4 regions of the Providencia sp. 6390 genome follow, and region 1 is predicted to be linked to each of the others. Evidence: predicted binding sites of a transcription regulator. Region 1 holds the regulator's gene; each other region holds the start of a gene.

Region 1 (2,202 bases):
TATAGTTATGTGGTCAGCGCATGCACTAGAAGTGATTGATGCGGTTGCAAGAACGGGGAGTTTTAGTGGTGCCGCCGAGGAGCTACATCGCGTTCCATCTGCAATTAGCTATACAGTTAAACAAGTAGAGGAATGGCTTGCTGTACCGATATTTGAACGTCGTCACCGAGATGTGATATTGACGGAAGCAGGCGAGATATTTATCAAGCAAGGTCGCTCAGTTATCAAAAAAATGGCACAGACACGTCATCAGTGCCAACAGGCGGCAAATGGCTGGAGAGGGCAATTTAGCATAGCTGTGGATTGTATTGTTAAACCTCAGCGGACGCAGCAATTGATCTTAGATTTTTATCGTCATTTCCCTGATATTGAATTATATATTCACCCTGAAGTCTTTAATGGCGTGTGGGATGCTTTGGCGGATGGTCGTGTTGACGTGGCAATTGGTGCAACGCGGGCTTCCCCTATTGGCGAACGTTACAGTTTTCGAGATATGGGGTTTATGTCATGGTGGTGTGTCGCCGCGCCGAATCACCCATTAGCACAATTTGAAGGGAAGCTAGCGGATGACCAGATGCGTGATTATCCAAGCTTATGTCTTGAAGACACCTCAAGGAGCCTCCCCAAAAGAGATACATGGGCGTTAGATAACCAGCGTCGCCTTGTCGTGCCTTATTGGGAAGATGGCATGGCCTGCCTTGTTAATGAACTGTGTGTTGGAATGGTTCCTGAACATCGAGCAGCTCCTTATTGTGCAGAAGGTAAATTGATTCCACTACAACTGTCGCAACCTTTTCCGCCAAGCCCTTGTTGCTTAACGTGGGTTGAAAAGAATACATCACCAGCGTTGAGTTGGTTGCTTGAATACCTTGGCGACAGTGAAACTCTCAACGCTGAGTGGTTAGCGCCATAATAATTAGCGGCGATAATCGATATATGGCCCATCAGCTACAGAACGGCGCTCGACTAAACGTGGGTGTACTTCAATGGTTTGTGCATCTTCACGTTTATTGACGATACGGTCGAGTAGCATAGTAAAAGCCATTTGGCCTAGGCGTTCTTTTGGTTGGTGGATAGTCGTGAGAGCAGGGGTAAAATAGCGTGCATTACGTACGTTATCATAGCCAATGATCGAAATATCTTGTGGAACGCGCAGCCCCATCTCATCAGCAGCACAAATAGCACCCATAGCCATAATATCACCGCCACAAAAAACAGCAGTTGGTTTTTGCTTATTACTCAAGATCTGCATCATGGCTTTATAGCCTGATTCTGGCTCGAAATCCCCTTGAACAATCCACTCATCACGTAAAGTGACTTTGGCTTCTTCCATGGCTTTTTGGAAGCCAGTGAGACGACCAATACCGGTGTTTCGTTCAAGTGAACCGGGGATCACACCGATATCTCGGTGGCCTCGGTCAATCAAATACCGACCTGCAAGGTAGCCACCATGAAATGAATTATCAATAATACTATCAGTAAAGTCACCGCGTGATGTTCCCCAATCCATGACCACCATTGGAATATTGCGGTAATCCTCTAACATATTAATGAGTTTTTCTGGGTACTCAGAGCACATTACTAGAAGGCCATCAACACGTTTTTGAGCAAGCATTTGCAGGTAGGCTTGTTGTTTGCCTAAGTTATTATGTGAGTTACAAAGAATAAGGGTGTAACCTTTTTCATAACAACTGTTTTCCACGGACTCAATAACTTCTGCGAAATAAGGGGCTTCGCTCGATGTGGCAAGTAACCCAATCGATTTGGTATGGTTAACTTTCAAACTACGAGCAACAGCACTTGGCGAATAGTTGAGTTCTTTTATCGCGGCCCAAACAGCAGCCTTAGTATCATCGGCTACGAAGCGCGTTTTATTAATTACATGGGATACGGTTGTGGTGGAGACACTAGCGCGCTTCGCCACATCTTTAATCGTTGCCATGGGGGAAAAAAACTCCTGACCAATAATCGGTCTTGTTATGAATACTTATTAAAAATTACCAGCATATTGAGGCATAGTCGTTTAACTGGCAATAATTTAGCGATTTGTTATGGATTTTGTCTGATCTAGCGCAAAAACAAAAGAAATAATTGATGTTATAACCTGTGATATAGACACTGGTTTTTATAAATCGTCATGTCATACTTATTTAACCTTATACAATATAGGGTCAAATGGCGGGTTAACTGTTCGTTATGATG
Region 2 (2,202 bases), on a different contig from region 1:
ATAGCTATTATGGTGACTTTTCATACCAATCACGGTGACATTGTTATTAAAACTTTTGACGACAAAGCGCCAGTAACCGTCGAAAACTTTTTAAATTACTGCCGTGAAGGTTTTTACGATAATACCATTTTCCACCGTGTTATTAATGGTTTCATGATCCAAGGCGGTGGTTTTGAGCCAGGCATGAAGCAAAAAGACACAAAAGCACAAATCAAAAACGAAGCTAACAACGGCTTAAAAAACACACGTGGTACGCTAGCGATGGCACGTACTAACGACCCACATTCAGCAACCGCACAATTCTTCATCAACGTGGTTGATAACGACTTCCTTAACTTCCGTTCAGAACGCCCAGATGGTTGGGGTTACTGTGTATTTGCAGAAGTGGTTGAAGGTATGGACGTCGTTGACAAAATCAAAGGCGTTTCAACCGGTAACAGCGGTTACCACCAAGACGTTCCACGTGAAGATGTTCTGATCGAAAAAGTGACTATCAGCGAGTAATTCGACGCAATATGTCCACTTATATCATTGCAGATCTGCATTTGAGTGAAGATGAACCGGCGATCACCGCCGGTTTTATCAATTTTATTCATCAGCAAGCCATCCATGCTGACAGCCTATATATACTGGGTGATTTTTTTAATTATTGGATTGGCGATGATGATAAAACGGAGCTCCACCAGCAAGTCGCTGACAGCTTAAAAATGCTCAGCGGGCGAGGAATTCCTTGCTACTTTATTCATGGTAATCGTGACTTTTTATTGGGTAAACGCTATGCCAAACAATGTGGCATGACCATTTTGCCTCAAGAAACCCTACTTGAATTGTATGGAAAGCGGGTACTTATCATGCATGGTGATACATTGTGCATTGATGACCAAGCCTATCAAGATTATCGTAAAAAAGTGCACTCGCCGTGGATCCAACGAATTTTCCTAACACTACCTTTATTTATTCGTCGCCGTATTGCTGAAAAAATGCGTAAAAACAGCCAATATGCCAGCAGTATGAAAGCAGAATCGATTATGGATGTGAACCCGCAAGCGGTTGTTAACGCATTAACTCACTATCAAGCAGATTGGATGATCCATGGGCACACTCACCGCCCTGCCATTCATGAAGTTTCTGTAGGTGATAAACAATGTTATCGTGGTGTTTTAGGCGCATGGCACCATGAGGGCTCTGCATTTGTGATCAATGAACAAGGTATTGATTTAATTTTTTTCCCATTCCAATCCGCATAAATAATCATCCTAACCTCTCTCGTTTGCTGACTTTTTAACCACGCAAACGTTTTCCTTACTCAGTTACCATGATATGATCAGGCCAATTCATTTTTCCCACCTCACGGTGAAAATTTATTAACCACAGGGATCACACCACATGACTGCCCAAGTACCTGCTCAATCTGCGGCAAAAATCGCCATTGTTATGGGTTCTAAAAGTGACTGGACGACCATGCAACATGCCGCTGATGTCTTAACTGAGCTGCAATTGCCGTTTCACGTTGAAATAGTCTCCGCACACCGTACCCCAGACAAACTGTTTTCCTTTGCTGAACAAGCGAAAGGCAATGGCTTCAATGTGATCATTGCAGGTGCTGGTGGTGCAGCCCACTTACCGGGTATGTTAGCGGCAAAAACGTTAGTACCTGTATTGGGTGTGCCTGTACAAAGTGCTGCATTAAGTGGTGTCGATAGCCTCTACTCCATCGTACAAATGCCTAAAGGGATCCCTGTTGGTACATTAGCAATTGGTAAAGCAGGTGCAGCAAATGCAGCGCTATTGGCGGCTCAAATCCTTGCAACCACTGACGCAGCTATTTTTGCTCGCTTATCGACTTGGCGTGAAACCCAAACTAACGATGTGCTAAATAACCCAGATCCTCGGGAGGCACAATGAAACCGGTTTGCGTCCTTGGCAATGGTCAACTCGGTCGGATGTTACGTCAAGCTGGTGAGCCATTAGGTATTGCGGTATTCCCTGTTGGTTTAGATGCCGAGCCTGAAGCGGTTCCCTATCAACAAAGCGTGATCACCGCAGAAATTGAACGTTGGCCTGAAACCCCTCTGACGAAAGAGTTAGAGCGCCATAACGCTTTCATTAACCGTGATATCTTTCCGCGCTTAGCCGATAGATTTCCACAAAAAAGCCTGTTCGATTCATTGAATTTATCAACTGCACCATGGACAAGACTTG
Region 3 (2,202 bases), on a different contig from region 1:
TTTCGCATTTTTAGCAACTTGCTGTTGATAAACCTTAAATTCAGGCTCCATCGCTTCTTTCAGTGCAACCGCCTTACCTGCAATAACATGCATTAACGGACCACCTTGAGAACCTGGGAATACCGCTGAGTTCAGCTTTTTATACAGCTCTTCATCGCCACCTTTTGCAAGGATCAAACCACCACGAGGACCTGCTAGTGTTTTATGCGTGGTGGTGGTAACGATATGTGCATGTGGAACTGGGTTTGGATAAACACCTGCTGCGATCAAACCTGCAACGTGTGCCATATCAACGAACAAGTAAGCATTTATGCTATCTGCGATTTCACGCATTTTAGCCCAATCAACCACACCTGAATAAGCAGAGAAGCCGCCGATAATCATTTTAGGCTTGTGTTTTAAAGCTTGTTCTTTGATATCGTCGTAGTCGATTTTGCCGCTTTCATCAATACCGTAAGGCACGATGTTATACAGTTTACCAGAGAAGTTAACTGGTGAGCCGTGAGTTAAGTGACCACCATGAGCAAGGTTCATCCCTAAAACGGTATCACCTGGTTGCAGTAATGCCATGTAAACAGCAGCATTAGCTTGTGAGCCTGAATGCGGCTGTACGTTAGCATAGTCAGCACCGAATAGTTCTTTTGCACGGTCAATCGCTAATTGCTCAACAACATCAACATATTCACAGCCGCCGTAATAACGTTTCCCCGGATAACCTTCTGCATATTTATTTGTTAGCTGAGATCCCTGAGCTTGCATCACCCGTGGGCTGGTGTAGTTTTCTGAAGCTATTAATTCAATATGTTCTTCTTGACGTACAACTTCCTGCTCCATTGCTTCCCACAGTTGTGGATCATAATCTGCAATATTCATTTCACGCTTTAACATTCGCTTCTCCTGCCTCAGCTATTCAATAAGTTGGTAACAAAACTAATGCAATGACACACAGTGTAAACTCTTTTTGTTCGAGGTGATAGCCCTAAACAAAAAATATACGCAAACGTTTGCATATATTTTATTGATGCTAAATCAGTGTAAGTTGCAGCAAAATAAAATCAGTCATATTCACATTGTTAAGATATTAAACGCTACTTTTGTGACTTCATACTCATGAACACTCTATTTTCAGACCTTTTTTTTCATAAGGCTATTTACATTGTGAGTTAAAAGTTATAAGTTGCATTTAAAATATATGTTATAAATTTCATCTGCTAGTGAATAATTTTCAAGGGAGTCTGCCATGCTAGACCAACAAACTATCGCTATTGTTAAATCAACTATCCCTGCCATTGCTGCAACAGGTCCTAAATTGACTGCACATTTCTATGACAGAATGTTTAAGCAGCATCCAGAACTCAAAGATATTTTTAACATGACACATCAAAACAATGGATCACAGCGTGAAGCGTTGTTTAATGCGGTTTGTGCTTACGCAACCTATATTGAGACCCCTGAAGCTTTAATTTCAGCAGTTGAAAAAATTGCTCAAAAGCATGCAAGTTTAAATATTAAACCTGAACATTATCCTATCGTCGGTGAAAACTTACTGGCAGCTATTGATGAGCTATTAAGTCCTGGTCAAGAAGTCTTGGATGCTTGGGGTAAAGCTTATGGCGTTTTAGCGGATATTTTTATTAACCGAGAAGCGGATATTTATCGCCAAAATGCCGATAAAAAAGGCGGGTGGGAAGGTCTGCGTGAATTCCGCATTGCCTCTAAGCAAGCACAAAGTGATGTGATCACCAGTTTCGAGTTTGTTCCTGTTGATGGGCAACCTGTTGCAGATTATCGTCCGGGTCAATACATTACGATTTACATCAATGATGACAGCTTAGCTAACCAAGAGATTCGTCAATACTCACTCACTACCGCCCCGAATGGTCACAGCTATCGTATCGCAGTTAAACGCGAACAAGATGGCGCAGTCTCTAGCTATATTCACCGTGAGCTCAATGAAGGCGACATAGTGCAATTGGCACCACCTTGTGGTGATTTTTTCATTGATGTCGACAATCAAACACCAGTCACGCTGATTTCTGCAGGTGTTGGTTTAACACCAATGTTAAGCATGCTTAACCAATTAACTCAAGAAGGTCATGATGCACAAATTAATTGGCTACATGCAGCAGAAAATGGTGCAGTACATGCGTTCCATCATGAAGTAAATAAACATTTATCTCACCATCAAAATAGCCAATCTGC
Region 4 (2,202 bases), on a different contig from region 1:
ATTACCAGCGGTAACACTAACGCACCAACGATTATGATTGCAGAGCGCGGAGCCGCCATGATCATAGAAGACAATCATTAATTTTTATAACAGCCCGCCTTAATTAAGCGGGCTATTTTTATATGCAATTAATTATTTAATAATACAACCACCCAAGTAATTATTACTAATTAAATAACCAATTAATTTTAAATACAAAAAAACTAACCACCCACCTTAACTGTTGTGGCTGCTGTTTTCGCCATATTCAAAGCATCATCAATCGAATCGGCGATTGCCAGAACAACGCCTAAACGACGCGTTCCCGCAATTTCAGGTTTACCAAATAAACGTAATTGAATATCCGAGACTAGAGCCTGTTTGATGTCGGCAAAAACCACATTCTTGCTATGCAATTCAGGCAAAATAACCGCTGAAGCACTTGGGCCATATTGTCGTATACAGCCAATTGGAAAACCGAGAAATGCCCGAACATGCAAAGCAAATTCAGATAAATTTTGGGATATTAATGTCACCATACCCGTATCATGTGGGCGCGGGGAAACTTCATTAAAAATGATCTCATCGCCACACACAAACAGTTCAACACCAAATAAACCATAACCGCCTAATGCAGTGACAATTTTAGCAGCTGAATCTTGAGCATTTTTTAATGCGGTTTCACTCATCTGTTGAGGCTGCCATGACTCACGATAGTCGCCTTTTTCTTGGCGGTGCCCTACTGGCGCACAAAAGTGAATGCCATCTGCGGCACTGATGGTCAACAAGGTGATTTCGAAATCAAAATGCACCATTTTTTCCACAATCACGCGACCTTGACCTGTACGCCCACCCTCTTGTGAATAGTGCCATGCAGACTCAAGCTCATTTTCATGACGAATAACACTTTGCCCTTTGCCTGATGAACTCATAACAGGTTTCACAATACACGGGAAGCCGATTTCATGAGCCGCTGCGATAAAATCGGCTTGAGTTTCAACAAAACGATAATCTGAAGTAGGCAATTTTAATTCTTCAGCCGCAAGCCGACGGATCCCCTCACGGTTCATGGTTAAATAAACCGCATTTGCAGAAGGAACCACTTTTTGACCTTGTTGTTCCAATTCCACTAATGTCTTGGTCGCAATAGCTTCAATTTCAGGCACGATAAAATCAGGTTTTTCTTTATCGACCAATTGGCGGATTGCATTGCCATCTAGCATATTAATGGTATAGCTACGGTGGGCTACATGCATTGCGGGTGCGTTGTCATAACGATCAACTGCAATAACTTCAATGCCCAATCGTTGACACTCGATCGCCACTTCTTTTCCGAGCTCCCCTGAGCCAAGTAACATGACTTTTGTTGCTGAAGGGCAAAGTGCTGTGCCTAGTTGATTCATGATAGATAACCTTTGTATGCAAAGACGCCAATTGAATAAAATTGATTATATACGCAAACGATTGCTTAAACCATACTGGAGTGACAATATTGGCTACTGGCTATAATTGAGGGGTTTTATCACGACCTGTAACATAAGGAACACGTTTATGATATTCAGTGTAACGTTTATGCAGTAACGCAATCACACAACATAGTAACCCTAGCCAAATCAATGAGAAACTCACACCTTTCACCCAATCGAATAACTCATTAAATAAGAACACCGCCAGTAAAAATTGAATGGTCGGCTCGATATATTGTGCCAGCCCGATCACGGTCAATGTAGTGCGCTTGATTGCCGCAGTAAAAAACAGTAACGGAATAATCGTCACAGGTGCTGCAAGCATATAGAGTATTTTAATCTGCCAATCACTGGAAGCAACGACGCTAGAACCATTCATTGATAGCCAGCCAGTGATCACCAAAGCAATTGGCAATAGCCATGCAGCTTCAACAAACAAAGACGTGATCACATCAAAACGAATAAATTTACGGATCAGGCCATAAACAGCAAACGCACTTCCCATGACCAAAGCAAGCACAGGCAATTCACCATATTGCCAAATTTGAAAGAACACACCTGAAAAAATCAGCAGCACGGCCATTTTCTCAGCAGCTACCAGCCTTTCATGTAAAAATACGACACCTAATAAAATCGAAAATAGCGGGTTGATAAAGTAGCCAAGACTCGCCGCTAACACCTGACCATGGGTTAATGCATATGTGAAAGTTCCCCATGAGATAGCCATCACCGATGTGCTCAATAAACACAGCATAAT

The links. Region 1 encodes PurR, which represses purine synthesis genes. Its sites were predicted from a motif close to CANGCAAACGTTTGCNTG; they were not measured.
Region 2: a site for PurR is predicted at 1,287-1,304, ahead of purE (5-(carboxyamino)imidazole ribonucleotide mutase). Genes of this name have one in related genera too.
Region 3: a site for PurR is predicted at 994-1,011, ahead of glyA (serine hydroxymethyltransferase). Genes of this name have one in related genera too.
Region 4: a site for PurR is predicted at 1,433-1,450, ahead of purT (formate-dependent phosphoribosylglycinamide formyltransferase). Genes of this name have one in related genera too.

The regions. Positions count from the first base shown of each region.
Region 1 is NZ_JBYVYL010000004.1:322,621-324,822, forward strand. It holds gene punR (DNA-binding transcriptional activator PunR) at 8-913, shown strand; gene purR (HTH-type transcriptional repressor PurR) at 917-1,942, opposite strand.
Region 2 is NZ_JBYVYL010000003.1:210,948-213,149, forward strand. It holds gene ppiB (peptidylprolyl isomerase B) at 10-504, shown strand; gene lpxH (UDP-2,3-diacylglucosamine diphosphatase) at 516-1,247, shown strand; gene purE (5-(carboxyamino)imidazole ribonucleotide mutase) at 1,387-1,905, shown strand; gene purK (5-(carboxyamino)imidazole ribonucleotide synthase) at 1,902-2,202, shown strand, end outside.
Region 3 is NZ_JBYVYL010000001.1:160,219-162,420, reverse strand. It holds gene glyA (serine hydroxymethyltransferase) at 1-888, opposite strand, end outside; gene hmpA (NO-inducible flavohemoprotein) at 1,241-2,202, shown strand, end outside.
Region 4 is NZ_JBYVYL010000003.1:327,825-330,026, forward strand. It holds gene AC3Z9T_RS08845 (GMC family oxidoreductase) at 1-81, shown strand, start outside; gene purT (formate-dependent phosphoribosylglycinamide formyltransferase) at 204-1,382, opposite strand; gene rarD (EamA family transporter RarD) at 1,483-2,202, opposite strand, start outside.